DNA from 4 places in the Streptomyces sp. NPDC046379 genome. Region 3 is predicted to be linked to each of the others. Evidence: riboswitches for the same ligand, from Rfam matches in the RefSeq annotation. Region 3 holds a riboswitch; each other region holds the start of a gene.
The links. Region 3 has a riboswitch for cyclic di-AMP ahead of ACZ6KF_RS31385 (transglycosylase SLT domain-containing protein). Riboswitches for the same ligand answer to the same signal wherever they lie in the genome.

Region 1 (3,842 bases), on a different contig from region 3:
CCGGCAACGGGTACTACGGCGGCCTGAACCTGTCGCAGGAGGACTGGGAGGCGTACGGCGGTCTCACCTACGCGTCGCGACCGGATCAGGCCAGCCGTTCCCAGCAGATAGCCGTCGCCGAACGGCTGCTCGCGGACCGGGGCGCCGAGGCGTGGGCCAGTTGCGGCATCCTCGTCGGTCTCAACCAGGACGACAGTGAGGCGGGCGTCGACACGGGGGTGGCCGGCGACGCGGCGTCGAGCACGCCGGACGGCGTCCTCAACCCGCCCGGATTGTCCAACTCCTCCGGTTCTTCCGCCTCAGTGGGCGGGAAGTCGGGTGCGAAGTCGAGCACGAGCCCGACCGAATCGGCGGGCGCGGGGAAGTCGGCCGAATCCGACCGATCCGGCGAATCCGATGAATCCCCTGGAACTGAATCGACGGATTCGGGTCGGGCGACGGCGTCCGAGACCGGAACCGGAGCCGGGGCCGGCCGGGAGACGGGCGCACCCTCCGCCTCCGTCTCCACTTCCCCCTCTGCACCCGAATCACCCGACAGGGGCACGGATGTGTCGGAATCTGCAGACTCCGACACTCTTGCCAAAACCCCCGAAAGTGTCGGCTCTTCCAGTCTCATCGACACCGGCATCGCCGACGCGGGCTCGGGAACCGGCCGTCATCGCGGCTCCAGCGCGCAGGAGGACGTCCTCGACGACCGCGAGGCCGGGGCCTCCGGCTCCACGGGGCGGCACGCCTCGCGGGGCGGGTCGGCGGAGCGGGCGGCCGCCGGCGGGTCGTACACGGTGCGCGAGGGCGACAGCCTCTGGGGCATCGCCGACTCTCTTGAGGTCGACGGCGGATGGTCCGCGCTCTACTCGGAGAACAAGGACGCCGTCGGCGCCGACCCGGACCTCATCCTTCCCGGTCAGACCCTGGATGTCGGGGTCGAAACGGTCGAAAAGTAGCGGGAGTTCACGTCACGGTTCGGGCTGATTGTCCGTTTTGGAATCAGTGTGGGATGAGTCTCAGAAGCCCTGATCGTCTTTGAAATTCCGCCGATCGCGTGTCTACGGTCGTGACCGCTCGCCAATGCGGGCCCCGGTAGCCGCAACGCCGAATCCTGCCAGCGGCCGTCCGGGAACAGTCGTCGCGTCAAGCGCCGTAGGCAGGAGCGGGGGACCCAAGGTAGGCGCCGTTCCGGGCAGTTGAGCCCGGGGCGGCTAGGGGTGAAGCCGCGTCCCGTGAGGGACGCGGCCGGGCAACTCAACCGGCCCGAACCCGACAGCTCACCTCGCAGGCGTCGGTGAGGGGATCAACCATGCTGTTTTCCGGCAAGGGCAAGCACCGTCGTCCGACCGCCCTCCAGCGCTCCACTCGCGCCATCGCCATCGCCGGCGTGACCGGCGCCGCCGTCGCCGCTCCGCTGATGGCGTCCGGCACCGCCTCCGCCGCCACCGCCTCCGAGTGGGACGCCGTCGCCCAGTGCGAGTCCGGCGGCAACTGGTCCATCAACACCGGCAACGGCTACTACGGCGGCCTGCAGTTCTCGGCCTCCACCTGGGCCGCCTTCGGTGGCACGCAGTACGCCGCCACCGCCGACCAGGCCACCAAGGAGCAGCAGATCGCCATCGCCGAGAAGGTGCTGGCCGGCCAGGGCAAGGGCGCCTGGCCGCACTGCGGCACCGGCCTGTCGAACTCCGCCTACAACGGCGGCTCGGCCGGCACCTCCGGCGACGCCGGCAGCTCCACCGGTTCGAACGCGACGGGCTCGGCCGACACCGGCTCCTCCGAGGCCACCGCCCCGGCCCGCGAGACGGAGCAGCAGCCGGCCTCCCGTTCCGCCGACCGCCCGGCCGCCAAGAAGACCGTCACCACCCCGACCGGCAAGAAGGTCAAGAAGGGCGACGGCGAGTACAAGGTCGTCGAGGGCGACACCCTCAGCGAGATCGCCGCGGAGCACGACGTCAAGGGCGGCTGGGCGAAGCTGTTCAAGCTGAACAAGGACATCGTCGAGGACGCGGACGTCATCTACCCGGGCCAGCAGCTGCACCTCAAGTGACGGCCGGCGGCGAGGGTCGCGAAGTGACGGCGGGCGCCGAAGGGCTGAAGTGACAGGCGGCGCGGAGCGCACTCACAGCACGCGCCGACCGACGCCGTCATCCTGAAAGCCCCCGGGCCCCCGGGCTGACGGCCACAGGCCCCAGCACCCCGGTCCCCCAGGACCCCCGCCCCCAGACCCCCGTGAGGGTTCCCCCCGTCCCCGCGGGCTCCCCGCCCCGGCGCGTTCTCCCCCGTACGCGCCGGGGCGGGGCTTTTTTCGGCCAGGCGTGCACGCAACCGTGCGCGGGACTTTTTGTTCCGTTCGGAAACAATTTACTCTCGGTTCCGTCCACGGGGTGGTCGACCGGCTGGCCGATCGCCCGGAGCCGGTTAGGCTCGTCTCGCAGAGCCACCGCGGCCCTGCGAAGCCGCGTCACATTGAAGAAGGAGATGCTCGTGCCGTCCATCGACGTCGTCGTAGCCCGGGAAATCCTGGACTCCCGAGGCAACCCCACGGTCGAGGTCGAGGTCGGCCTCGACGACGGCAGCACGGGTCGTGCCGCCGTTCCGTCCGGCGCCTCCACCGGCGCCTTCGAGGCCATCGAGCTCCGCGACGGCGACCCGAACCGCTACCAGGGCAAGGGCGTCGAGAAGGCCGTGCTGGCCGTCATCGAGCAGATCGGCCCCGAGCTGGTCGGCTACGACGCCACCGAGCAGCGCCTGATCGACCAGGCGATGTTCGACCTGGACGCCACCGACAACAAGGGCTCCCTCGGCGCCAACGCCATCCTCGGCGTCTCGCTCGCCGTCGCGCACGCCGCCTCCGAGGCCAGCGACCTGCCGCTGTTCCGCTACCTGGGCGGCCCGAACGCGCACCTGCTGCCCGTTCCGATGATGAACATCCTGAACGGCGGCTCGCACGCCGACTCCAACGTGGACATCCAGGAGTTCATGATCGCCCCGATCGGCGCGGAGTCCTTCTCCGAGGCGCTGCGCTGGGGCACCGAGGTCTACCACACCCTCAAGAAGGTGCTGAAGGGCAAGGGCCTGGCCACCGGCCTCGGCGACGAGGGCGGCTTCGCCCCGAACCTCGGCTCCAACCGCGAGGCCCTCGACCTCATCCTCGAGGCCATCAAGGAAGCCGGCTACACCCCCGGCGAGCAGATCGCCCTGGCGCTCGACGTCGCCGCGTCCGAGTTCTACAAGGACGGCACGTACACCTTCGAGGGCAAGGCGCGCTCCGCCGCCGAGATGACCGAGTACTACGCCGAGCTGGTCGAGGCGTACCCGCTGGTCTCCATCGAGGACCCGCTGTTCGAGGACGACTGGGAGGGCTGGAAGACCATCACCGAGAAGCTCGGTGACAAGGTCCAGCTCGTCGGCGACGACCTGTTCGTCACCAACCCGGAGCGTCTGGCCCGCGGCATCGAGGAGGGCGCCGCCAACGCCCTGCTGGTGAAGGTCAACCAGATCGGCTCGCTGACCGAGACCCTGGACGCCGTCGAGCTGGCCCAGCGCAACGGCTTCAAGTGCATGATGTCCCACCGCTCCGGCGAGACCGAGGACGTCACCATCGCCGACCTCGCCGTGGCCACCAACTGCGGCCAGATCAAGACCGGCGCCCCGGCCCGCTCCGAGCGCGTCGCCAAGTACAACCAGCTGCTGCGCATCGAGGAGATCCTCGACGACGCCGCGGTGTACGCCGGCCGCAGCGCGTTCCCGCGCTTCAAGGGCTGACCCGGCCGACCCGGCTGATCCGGCCGTAGAGGCAGCGTCGTCCGTACGTCCCCGTACTCGGTCCCGTACCGTGTGCGGGGACGTAC
Region 2 (3,842 bases), on a different contig from region 3:
TGGAATTCCACCCCCAGCCCCGCGCGGGCGAGCCCAAGCCGTGGGCCTTCCCGGCCCCCGAGCGCGGCAGCCTCGACAACGGCCTGACCGTCCTGCGCTGTCACCGCCCCGGCCAGCAGGTCGTCGCCGTGGAGGTCCTCCTCGACGCCCCCCTGGAAGCCGAGCCGACCGGCCTCGACGGCGTCGCCACGATCATGGCGCGGGCCTTCTCCGAGGGCACCGACAAGCACTCCGCCGAGGAGTTCGCCGCCGAGCTGGAGCGCTGCGGCGCCACCCTCGACGCGCACGCCGACCACCCCGGCGTCCGCCTCAGCCTCGAGGTCCCCGTCTCGCGCCTGGCCAAGGCCCTCGGCCTCATCGCCGACGCGCTGCGGGCGCCCGCGTTCGCCGACAGCGAGGTCGAGCGCCTGGTGCGCAACCGCCTCGACGAGATCCCGCACGAGCTGGCCAACCCCTCCCGCCGCGCCGCCAAGGAACTGTCCAAGGAGCTGTTCCCGGCCACCTCACGCATGTCGCGCCCCCGTCAGGGCACCGAGGAGACGGTCTCCGGCATCGACGCGGCGGCCGTGCGCGCCTTCTACGAGAAGCACGTCCGCCCCGCGACCGCCACCGCCGTGGTCGTCGGCGACCTCACCGGCGTCGACCTGGACGGGCTGCTCGGCGACACCCTCGGCGCCTGGACCGGCTCCATGGCGCAGCCCCGCCCGGTGCCGCCGGTCACCGCCGACGACACCGGCCGCGTCGTGATCGTGGACCGGCCCGGCGCCGTCCAGACGCAGCTGCTGATCGGCCGGATCGGCGCCGACCGGCACGACCGCGTGTGGCCCGCGCAGGTGCTCGGCACCTACTGCCTGGGCGGCACCCTCACCTCCCGTCTGGACCGCGTCCTGCGCGAGGAGAAGGGCTACACCTACGGGGTGCGCGCCTTCGGCCAGGTGCTGCGCTCGGCGCCCGACGGCTCGGGCGCCGCGATGCTCGCCATCAGCGGCTCCGTGGACACGCCCAACACCGGCCCGGCGCTCGAGGACCTGTGGAAGGTGCTGCGCACGCTCGCCGCGGAGGGCCTGACCGACGCCGAGCGGGACGTCGCCGTGCAGAACCTCGTCGGCGTCGCGCCGCTGAAGTACGAGACGGCGGCGGCCGTGGCGAGCACCCTCGCCGACCAGGTCGAGCAGCACCTCCCGGACGACTACCAGGCCACCCTCTACCGGCAGTTGGCCGCGACCGGCACCGTCGAGGCCACCGCGGCGGTGGTCAACGCCTTCCCGGTGGACCGGCTGGTGACGATCCTGGTCGGCGACGCCGCGCAGATCAAGGCGCCCGTCGAGGCCCTCGGCATCGGTCCGGTCACCGTCGTGTCGGCCGAGTAACCGCGCCGGGCGGACGCGACGACCGCGCCGGGCGGCTTGCGCGGTACGACCGCGCGTGCGGCCCGCCCGACGGCACGCAAGCGCGTGACGGCCCTGGTGACCCGGGACGCCCCGAGTGTCACCAGGGCCGACGTATGCCCGAATTGATCCAGGAGATGCCGCTCTGCCCTGTGGGATGCGCTACAAACCCCCGGCTGCGTTTGAGAATTGAAGACAGCCGCGCTTAGCGTCTTGCGGGCTGTCCGTCAGGCAGTGCGCCGCACCCGCGGCACCGGACAGTCATCGCCGAGTCCCCGTACGGCGCGAGCCAGGGGAGCCGGGGACCCAACCACCAAGTCCCTGGGGTGAATCGGACGCCCGCGCGCACGGCGAGGGAGTCCGTAGGAGACCTTCCTGCTCCGAACCCGTCAGCTAACCCGGTAGGCGAGAGGGAAGGAAAGGACAAGCCACTCCATGGCGTTCACCTGCGCCACCGGGAAGCACCGTCGTCCCGGCCGTATGCAGCGCACCACCGCCCGTATGGCCGGCGCCGCCGCCCTCACCACCAGCGGCGTCATGGGCATCCTCGCGGCCCCCGCGGGCGCCGCCGAACCCGCCGCCGGGCAGACCGGCCTGCTGCCGGTCGTCACCATCGGCGACTCGGTCGCCGAGCAGATCGACGCCCAGGCCGCCGCGCAGCACCAGGCCGCCGAGCGCGCCGCCGCCGAGGCGAAGGCGGAGGCCGCCGCGAAGAAGCGGGCCGAGGCCCGGGCCGAGCAGGCCCGCGCGGAGAGGGCCCGAGCGGCCCGCGAGGCCGAGCGGCTGCGCCTCAACACCTACGTGGCGCCGATCGCCGGCTCCTACGTCTCCACCGCCTACCGGGCGGGCGGCGCGGTGTGGTCCTCCGGCAGCCACACGGGCATCGACTTCCACGCCGCGAGCGGCACGCCCGTCCGCGCGGTCGGCTCCGGCACCGTCGTGGAGGCCGGCTGGGGAGGTGCGTACGGCAACCAGGTGGTCCTCCGGATGAACGACGGCACCTACACCCAGTACGGCCACCTGTCCTCCGTCGCCGTGTCCGTGGGCCAGAGCGTCACACCGGGGCAGCAGATCGGCCTGTCCGGTGCCACCGGCAACGTCACCGGAGCGCACCTGCACTTCGAGGCCCGCACGAGCGCGCAGTACGGCTCGGACATCGACCCGCTGGCGTACCTCCGCGCGCACGGCGTGAGCCTCTGACGGCGCCCCAACCCGAAACACCCGCGGCCCCGGCTCCCCGAGCCGGGGCTTTCGGTCTTTTCGGACGTGCGTTGTCCAAAAAATATCCCTGGATTCCGGCCTGCCATCGGAAATTCCGGCCCGCTGCCATAGAGTCACTGAACACACGTCAATCGTCGACGTTTCACGGGGATTAAGGCGGAGGTCGGTCATGCGTATTCCGGCGCACTCGGTATGCACGGCGATCCGGGACGACATCGTCGCCGGTGTCTACGAGCGCGGCAGCCGGCTCACCGAGGAACTCCTCGCCCGCCGCTACGGCGTCTCCCGCGTCCCCGTCCGCGAGGCCCTGCGCACGCTGGAGGCCGAGGGCTTCGTGGTGACCCGGCGGCACGCGGGCGCGTGCGTCGCGGAACCCACCGAGCAGGAGGCCGCCGACCTGCTGGAGATGCGCATGCTGCTGGAGCCGCTGGGCGCCTCCCGCGCCGCCCAGCGCCGCACCGAGGCCCATCTGAAGGTGCTGCGCGGGCTGGTCCGGCTGGGCCAGGAACGGGCCCGGCGCGGCAGCAGCGAGGATCTGCGCTCCCTGGGCGGCTGGTTCCACGAGACGCTCGCCCAGGCCTCCGGCAGCCCCGCCCTGACCTCCATGCTGACCCAGCTGCGGCACAAGATCGCCTGGATGTACGCGGTGGACGCGCCCGCCAGCCCGTTGGAGTCCTGGACGGAGCACGGGGCGATCGTGGACGCCGTGGCGCGCGGCGACAGCGAGCGCGCGCGGGCGCTCACGGCGCTGCACACCGAGCGCGCGACCGGTGCGCACCGGCTGCGCTTCTCGGGCGGCGCCGACCGCGCGGAGCGTGTGAGGACTTCGCAACATCCCGTAAACGTGACGGGCCTCCGATATTAACAAGAGGGCCGTATACAAAGAGAAGCAATTCGGCGGAGGCGTATTTCCGCTGCCCTTTCCGGGTGCGTCGAATTCTTCCCGCACGCCCGTCGCGGAGAGTGGAAGTCGCGCCGGGCGGAGAGAAAGTCGCGCCGGGCGCAGAGCAGAAACCGCGCCACCCGGAACGGGCGACGCGGTTCATGGCATTGCCCCCGAGGGATTCCCGAGGTATCACCGAGGGCTCAGACCGTCTCGGGCAGTTCCTCGAGTCCCTCCGCGACCAGCTTGGCCAGCCGGTCCAGGGCGGCGTCCGCGCCCTCGGCGTCCGAAGCCAGCACGATCTCCTCGCCGCCCCGTGCGCCCAGACCGAGAACGGCCAGCATGGAGGC
Region 3 (3,842 bases):
CGCGACGGGCGGCTAACCGGCGCGGTGGACCACCGCGTCGCACATCTCCTCCAGCGCCGCCTTGGCGTCGCACTCCCGCAGCGGGGCGAGCGCCGCGCGTGCGGCCTCGACGTAGCGGATGGTGTCGCGCCGGGCGTGTTCCAGCGCGGGGTGGCGGCGGAAGGCGGCGAGCGCCTCGGCGTGCCGGTCGTCGTCGGTGAGGTCGGAGTCGAGCAGTTCGCACAGGGCGAGGTCCTCGGGGAGCCCGAGCCGGGCCGCCCGCTCGCGCAGCCGGAGCACCGGCAGCGTGGCGATGCCCTCGCGCAGGTCGGTGCCGGGCGTCTTGCCGGACTCGTGGGAGTCGGAGGCGATGTCCAGCACGTCGTCGGCGAGCTGGAAGGCGACGCCGAGGCGCTCGCCGTACTGGGTGAGGACGTCCACGACCGACTCGTCGGCGCCGGACATCATCGCGCCGAAGCGGCAGGCGACGGCGACCAGGGAGCCCGTCTTGCCGGACAGCACGTCCAGGTAGTGCTCGACCGGGTCGCGGCCGTCCGACGGTCCGGCCGTCTCCAGGATCTGCCCCGTGACCAGCCGCTCGAACGCCTCCGCCTGGACTCGCACCGCCTCCGGTCCGAGGTCGGCCAGGATGTGCGACGCGCGCGCGAAGAGGAAGTCGCCGGTGAGCACCGCGACCGAGTTGCCGAAACGGGTGTTCGCGCTGGGCACCCCGCGCCGCACGTCCGCCTCGTCCATCACGTCGTCGTGGTACAGCGTCGCGAGGTGCGTCAGCTCCACGACCACTGCGGAGGGCACCACGCCGGGCGCGTAGGGGTCGCCGAACTGCGCGGCGAGCATCACCAGCAGCGGACGGAACCGCTTCCCGCCGGCCCGCACCAGGTGCTGCGCGGCATCGGTGATGAAGGGGACCTCGCTCTTGGTGGCCTCGAGCAGTCCCTCCTCGACAGCCGTCAATCCGGCGTGGACATCGGCTTCCAGAGCCTGGTCCCGCACGCTCAGCCCGAACGGCCCGACGACGGTCACGAGGGGTCTCCTGTCTGCTGGTGTCTACTGGGGATTACACGGTTTGTCGATACGTCGCTGCCTTCACTCAAGTCAGCGTATCCGGTCACGTTTCGATCACCGCCAGCGCCCGGCGTTACGGCTCGGCCGGTATCGGATCATGACTGGCGGGTTTCTGACCACCCAGCGGGGATTATTTCGCACCGTTTCGTCCGGTTTTGCACTCTCCCTGAATCGCCGCGACACCCGCCCCCGCCCACTCCGGCAAGCCCACTCCCGCCGCGACGATTTGATAACCCCTTAGCCGCATTTGCCCGTTTTGCCTGACTTGCACGCGACCGTGAGGTCACTCACGTCCCCGTACCCGCGGAATTCACCTGCGCAACACGCGACACCCCTTGAACCGCAGGCCAGTTGACCTCCCTGGCGACAAAGGATCAAGTGCGCCAAACCCGCCGGACAGAGATCAAATCGCCCGTGGTGTGACTCCGCCGCTTGTTCCCGACATGTTCCCTCGCATACGTTCCCGGCCTGTCGGGCGGACGCCGAGTCCTGCCACCGCCCGCACACCACCAACGACCACTCGCACGGCAGGAGCGGGGGACCCAGGTAAGTCGCCGGGCCGGCACGACGCCGGACCGGCTCGGGGTGAAGCCGCGCGTTCCGGCGCGCGGCCGGGCACCTCCCAGCCCGAACCCGACAGCTCACCTCGCAGGCGACGGAGAGGACATTTCGACATGCCCGCAAGCCGTCAGCACAGCCGTGCCCTGACCGCCCGCACCGCCCGCCGCCTCGCCCGCAAGCTCGCCGTCGCCGGCACCGGCGCGGCCGTGCTCGCCCTGCCGCTCGTCGGCGCGAGCGGCGCCTCGGCGGCCCCGGCGGCCGCCCCGGCCGCGACGACCGCCGCCACCGCCGCGTACACCAACAACCTCGACGGCTGGATCCGCCAGTCGCTCGCGATCATGGCCCAGCACGGCATTCCCGGCACCTACAACGGCATCCACCGCAATGTCATGCGCGAGTCGTCCGGCAACCCGTGGGCGATCAACAACTGGGACTCCAACGCCGCCAAGGGCACGCCCTCCAAGGGCCTGCTCCAAGTGATCGACCCGACCTTCGCCGCCTACCACGTGCCCGGCACCGCCTACGACCCGTACAACCCGGTCTCCAACATCACCGCCGCCTGCAACTACGCGGCCGACCGCTACGGCTCGATCGACAACGTGTTCGGCGCCTACTGAGCCCGCCCCCCTCTCAGGGCCCGCGCCCCGTCCCCTCACGGGGTCCCCGCCCACAGACGTTCGAGGACGACGGCCACGCCGTCGTCCTCGTTCGACGTGGTGACCTCGTCGGCGACCGCCTTCAGCTCGGGGTGGGCGTTGGCCATGGCGACGCCGTGCGCGGCCCAGTCGAACATGGGGATGTCGTTGGGCATGTCCCCGAAGGCGATGGTCTGCGCGGGGCGTGCGTCGAGGTGCTGGGCCGCGATCGCCAGGCCGGTCGCCTTGGTCACGCCGCACGGCTGCATCTCCACCGTTCCCGGCCCGGACATGGTGACGGTCGCGAGCGAGCCGACCGCCGCCCTGGCCACCGTCGCCAGCTCGTCGTCCGTCAGGCCGGGGTGGCGCAGCAGCACCTTGCTGATCGGCTCGCTCCACAGGTCGGCGCGCCGGCCGACCCGTACGGCGGGCAGCGTGGGGTGCGGCATCCGGTAACCCGGCTCGATGAGGGTCAGCCCGTCCACGCCGTCCTGGTCGACGGCGGCGTACACCTCCCCCAGCTCGGCCTCGATCTTGCCGAGCGCGGTCTCCGCCAGTTCCCGGTCCAGGGTGACCGACCACAGCAGGCGGTCCGCCCCGGCGTCGTACACCTGCGCGCCCTGCCCGCACACCGCGATCCCCCTGTTCCCGAGTCGCTCCAGCAGCGGGCGCACCCGGGGCGCCGGGCGGCCGGTCACCACGAGGTGGCGGGCGCCTGCCCCCACGGCCCGCCCGAGGGCGGCGAGGGTCCGGTCGGAGACCGTGTCGTCGCCGCGCAGCAGCGTGCCGTCCAGATCGGTGGCGATGAGCGAGTACGCGCCGGGGTCCGCCGAGGGGGCGGTGTGCGGCGCGGGGGCGGAGTGCGCGGCGGGTGCGGTGGTGCGCGCGAGGGGTGCGGCCATGATCAGAGAATACGGACATCCGGCCGGGTCCGTTCACCACCCCGTTCACCGTCTCCGACGTCAACCGGCCCTGGTTCCGGGTGCCTTCACGACACGGCGGAACGGGCCCGCGGGGGACGCTGCCCAAGAGGGCCGCCCCGGCCGTAACGTGTGCGGCGACTACCCGGTCCGCGCGTACGAAAGTGAGGCAGCACCCCATGCCCCCCTTCGATCTCCCCGAGGGCGACCCCTTCGGCCCGCACAACCTTCCGTACGGCGTCTTCTCGCTCACCGACGCCACGGGCTCCCCCGAGTCCGCCGAGCGCCGGGTCGGCGTCCGCCTCGGCGATCACGTCCTCGACGCGGGCGCGGCGGCTCTGGCGCTCGGTTCCCCGTACGCCGACCTGCTCGCCCGGCCGACCCTGAACCCGCTGCTCGCGGCCGGCCGCACCGCCTGGTCGGACGTGCGGCGCGCGCTGACCGCCTGGGTGACGGTGCCCTCCCACCGCGAGACCGTCGCCCCCCTGCTGCACCCCCTGTCCTCGGTGACCCTGCATCTGCCCTTCGAGGTCGCGGACTACGTCGACTTCTACGCCTCCGAGAACCACGCCCGCAACGTCGGCCGGATGTTCCGCCCCGACGCCGCCGACTCGCTCACCCCCAACTGGAAGCATCTGCCGATCGGTTACCACGGCCGCTC
Region 4 (3,842 bases), on a different contig from region 3:
GGCGGAGAGGATCGTCTGGGTGGAGCGGTAGTTCTGCTCCAGCAGGATCGTCGTCGCGTTCGGGTAGTCCTCCTCGAACTGGAGGATGTTGCGGATCGTCGCGCCGCGGAAGGCGTAGATCGACTGGTCGGCGTCGCCGACGACGCACAGTTCGGCGGGGGGCACGTCGTCCGCGCCGGGCGGGACGTCCACCGGGTGCTCGGAGGTGCCGACCAGCTCCCGGACGAGGGCGTACTGGGCGTGGTTGGTGTCCTGGTACTCGTCGACGAGGACGTGCCGGAAGCGGCGGCGGTAGTGCTCGGCGACGTCCGGGAAGGCGCGCAGCAGGTTGACCGTCGTCATGATCAGGTCGTCGAAGTCGAGGGCGTTCGCCTCGCGCAGCCGCGACTGGTAGAGGGCGTAGGCCTGGGCGAGGGTCTTCTCGAACCCGTCGGTGGCCTGGGCGGCGAAGTCCTCCTCGTCGATCAGCTCGTTCTTGAGGTTGCTGATCTTGGCGCTGAAGGACTTGGGCGGGAACTTCTTGGGGTCGAGATCGAGATCACGGCAGACCAGGGCCATCAGGCGCTTGGAGTCGGCGGCGTCGTAGATCGAGAACGACGAGGTGAAGCCGAGCCGCTTGGACTCGCGGCGCAGGATGCGCACGCAGGCGCTGTGGAACGTCATCACCCACATGGCGTTCGCACGCGGGCCGACGAGCTGCTCTACGCGCTCCTTCATCTCGCCGGCGGCCTTGTTGGTGAAGGTGATGGCGAGGATCTGGCCGGGGTGGACGCCCCGCTCGGCGAGCAGGTGGGCGATGCGGTGGGTGAGCACGCGGGTTTTGCCGGAGCCCGCGCCGGCCACGATGAGCAGGGGCGTGCCGGAGTGGACGACGGCGGCGCGCTGGTTGTCGTTCAGCCCTTCCAGGAGCGCGGCGGCGTCCAGGGCGGGGCGCGGGGCGCCGTCGCGGTAGTACGCCTCCCGGTCCGGCGGCACGTCGAACTTCCCGCCGAACAGATCGTCCGGAATCGGCTCCGGAACGTGATCGTCCTCGGGCGGCGGCGGGTGTTCCCCGTGGGCCCGAGGGGCCTGGAGGTCCGCCAGGAAGCTGTCGTCAAAGAGGCTGCTCATCGCTCTCCGAGTCTAGGGGGCGGCACTGACAACCCGTGGCCGTCCCGGGAACATCCCCGGCCCCGGCGGGCCCCCGCCCCGCCGCGGGTGTCCGGAATCACAACCGCGCACCCTCTCGCGGCGCCCGCCGCCTCACCCCGTGCGCTCGCCTCGAGCTGCGCACACGCCCGGCGCACCACCCACCCGGACACTGCCCCGAGCCCTTCCCCGAGCACGCATCGAACACCCCCCGACACGAACCGCGACCCCCCGCCGCAAGGTCACGAAAATGTATCGGGCATATCACCCACGAACCTTCACAGGCGGCACACGAGTTGGCTACGGTGCCGGGCAGGCCGCACGACCCCCACCGGCGAACGTCGCCGGGCCGCGTGGCCTCCGCCGAGTCCGGTGTGCCCGCGTGGCCGACCGGAGCCGGGGACCCAACCGAACTCTGGGGTGAATCGGCACGACTCCCGCACGGGAGGCGGGCCGTAGGGCAAACCTTCCGAGCGACACCGCCCGAACCCGACAGCTAACCCGGTAGGCGGCCCATGGAAGGAGTCGCCTCCCTTGGCGTCGCACCGCAAGTCGCGCCCGGTCGGCCCGCTGGCCGGCATACGTACCCCCGCCCTGGCCACGGCCGCCCTCACCTCCGTGGCGCTGCTCTCCCAGACCGCCCAGGCAACCCCGGCCGGCGACCGGCCGAGCCTCGAAGAGGTCGAGAAGAAGGTCGACGCGCTGTACCGCCAGGCCGAGTCGGCGACCGAGAAGTACAACGCGGCCAAGGAGCGGACGGCCAAGCAGCGCAAGCAGGTCGACACGCTGCTGGACGACGTCGCCCGGCGCACGCAGCAGCTCAACGAGGCGCGCGAGGAGCTGGGCGCGTACGCCGCCGCCCAGTACCGCACCGGTGCCGCCGCGCCGTCCACCGCGACCTTCCTGCTCGCGGACTCGCCACAGGACTACTTCGACCGGACCCAGCTGATGAACCGGCTGACCAGCCGGCAGAAGGACGCCGTCGACGACTACTTCACCGAGCAGTCCCGGACGATGCGCAAGCGCCAGGAGGCCACCGAGAGCCTCCGGACGCTCACCGAGTCGCAGACCGAGCTGAGGACGGCCAAGGCGACCGTCCAGAAGAAGCTGTCCGACGCGCGGGAGCTGCTCTCCGAGCTGACCGCCGAGGAGAAGGCGCGGCTGGCGGCGATCGAGAAGCGCAAGCAGGAGGAGGCCGAGCGCAAGGCGGCGGAGCTGGCCCGGCAGCAGGCCGCCGCGGAGGCTCGGGCCGAGGAGCAGCGCCGCCAGGAGGCGGAGGCGGCGGCCGCGGCCGAGCAGGAGTCGGCCGACGGCTCCACGGACACCGGGTCGGGCGAGGCGCCCGCGCCGCCGCCGGCCGACTCGACGTACGCCGCCAAGGCGGACAGGGCGCTCGCCTTCGCCCGCGCCCAGATCGGCAAGCCGTACGTCTGGGGCGCCACCGGCCCCGGCTCCTACGACTGCTCGGGCCTGACCCAGGCCGCGTGGAAGGCCGCCGGGGTCACCCTGCCGCGCACCACGTACGACCAGGTCAACGCGGGGACGACGGTGCCGCTGTCCAGCGCGCGGCCGGGCGACCTGGTCTTCTTCTACGACGACGTCACGCACGTCGGCCTCTACATCGGCGACGGCATGATGATCCACGCCCCGAAGCCCGGCGCCTATGTCCGGGAGGAGTCGGTGTACTACGACGGCGAGTCGTCGATCCACAGCGTGGTGCGGCCCGCCTGACGCCGGTGCTCTCCTGCCTCTCCGGGGCCGGCTTTCAGGTCCAGAGGACGGCGATGAAGATGTTCGCCACGGTGAGCAGGCCCACCAGTCCGAACAGGCCCTTGTCGACCTTCTCCTCGTCGCGCTTCACGTAGACGAGGCCGAGGATGACGATCAGCACGGCGAGCTTCACGCCGATCTTGACGTTGTTGACGGTGTTGTCGTCGGCCTGGTTGAGGCCGACCAGGATGACGCCGGTGACCAGCATGGTCAGGGCGCCGTGCAGCATCGCGGGGACGAATCGCGCGGTGCCCTCGCCCACCGCCTTCATCTGGGTGAGGAAGCCGCCGAGGAGGGAGGCGATGCCGATGATGTGCAGGCCGACGAAAACGTTGATGAGTACGTCCATGGGGCCGGAGCCTAGTGAGCCGCGGGCGCGTGGCCCGCACCGGCCCGGCGACCGCACGGGCCTCTCCCGGTCGCGCTGCGTGCCGAAACAGACGGTTCCGTAACCGGATCCCGATCGCATACCGACAGCGACGGCCCCCCTCCTGCCACTTCCGTACAACGTGACCCCGCCGTGACCTGCTCCGCCCTAGCGTCCTCCCGCAGGTGATCATCCGTAGGAAGGGACGTGCAGTTCACGTGGCAGCGCACCGCAAGCCCCGGCAACGACCGGCCGCCGGGACCAGGACCCGTACCGCGGCCACCATCGCCCTCGCGGGCGCGGCGGGCGCGACGGGGTTGAGCGGGACCGGGCACGCGCAGCCGGAGCCGTCGCCGGGACAGGTCAGGGCGGAGGTGCACCGGCTGTACCGGGAGGCGGAGGCCGCCACGGAGAAGTACAACGGCGCGCGCGAGGAGGTCCGGGCGGCGCAGGCGCGGCTGCGGTCGATGCGGGACGAGGCGGCCCGCAGGGAGGCGCGGCTGGCCACGGAGCGGGAGGCGCTCGGTTCGTACGCCGCCGCCCAGTACCGCGTCGGCGGGCTCGATCCGGTGGTCCG

Region 1: linked by a shared signal. The riboswitch ahead of ACZ6KF_RS25345 (transglycosylase family protein) and the one ahead of ACZ6KF_RS31385 (transglycosylase SLT domain-containing protein) in region 3 are both predicted to bind cyclic di-AMP.
Region 2: linked by a shared signal. The riboswitch ahead of ACZ6KF_RS04465 (M23 family metallopeptidase) and the one ahead of ACZ6KF_RS31385 (transglycosylase SLT domain-containing protein) in region 3 are both predicted to bind cyclic di-AMP.
Region 4: linked by a shared signal. The riboswitch ahead of ACZ6KF_RS07745 (C40 family peptidase) and the one ahead of ACZ6KF_RS31385 (transglycosylase SLT domain-containing protein) in region 3 are both predicted to bind cyclic di-AMP.

Annotation. Positions count from the first base shown of each region.
Region 1 covers NZ_JBVJFP010000015.1:141,572-145,413, forward strand. Annotated here, with positions in the region: gene ACZ6KF_RS25340 (transglycosylase family protein) at 1-944, shown strand, start outside; cyclic di-AMP (ydaO/yuaA leader) riboswitch at 1,127-1,294, shown strand; gene ACZ6KF_RS25345 (transglycosylase family protein) at 1,298-2,038, shown strand; gene eno (phosphopyruvate hydratase) at 2,476-3,756, shown strand.
Region 2 covers NZ_JBVJFP010000002.1:102,686-106,527, forward strand. Annotated here, with positions in the region: gene ACZ6KF_RS04460 (M16 family metallopeptidase) at 1-1,370, shown strand, start outside; cyclic di-AMP (ydaO/yuaA leader) riboswitch at 1,644-1,811, shown strand; gene ACZ6KF_RS04465 (M23 family metallopeptidase) at 1,824-2,588, shown strand; gene ACZ6KF_RS04470 (GntR family transcriptional regulator) at 2,779-3,474, shown strand; gene ACZ6KF_RS04475 (HPr family phosphocarrier protein) at 3,696-3,842, opposite strand, start outside.
Region 3 covers NZ_JBVJFP010000026.1:50,256-54,097, reverse strand. Annotated here, with positions in the region: gene ACZ6KF_RS31390 (polyprenyl synthetase family protein) at 13-1,023, opposite strand; cyclic di-AMP (ydaO/yuaA leader) riboswitch at 1,569-1,735, shown strand; gene ACZ6KF_RS31385 (transglycosylase SLT domain-containing protein) at 1,740-2,243, shown strand; gene ACZ6KF_RS31380 (HAD family hydrolase) at 2,279-3,163, opposite strand; gene fahA (fumarylacetoacetase) at 3,361-3,842, shown strand, end outside.
Region 4 covers NZ_JBVJFP010000003.1:177,243-181,084, reverse strand. Annotated here, with positions in the region: gene pcrA (DNA helicase PcrA) at 1-1,110, opposite strand, end outside; cyclic di-AMP (ydaO/yuaA leader) riboswitch at 1,480-1,655, shown strand; gene ACZ6KF_RS07745 (C40 family peptidase) at 1,663-2,859, shown strand; gene ACZ6KF_RS07740 (hypothetical protein) at 2,894-3,247, opposite strand; gene ACZ6KF_RS07735 (C40 family peptidase) at 3,484-3,842, shown strand, end outside.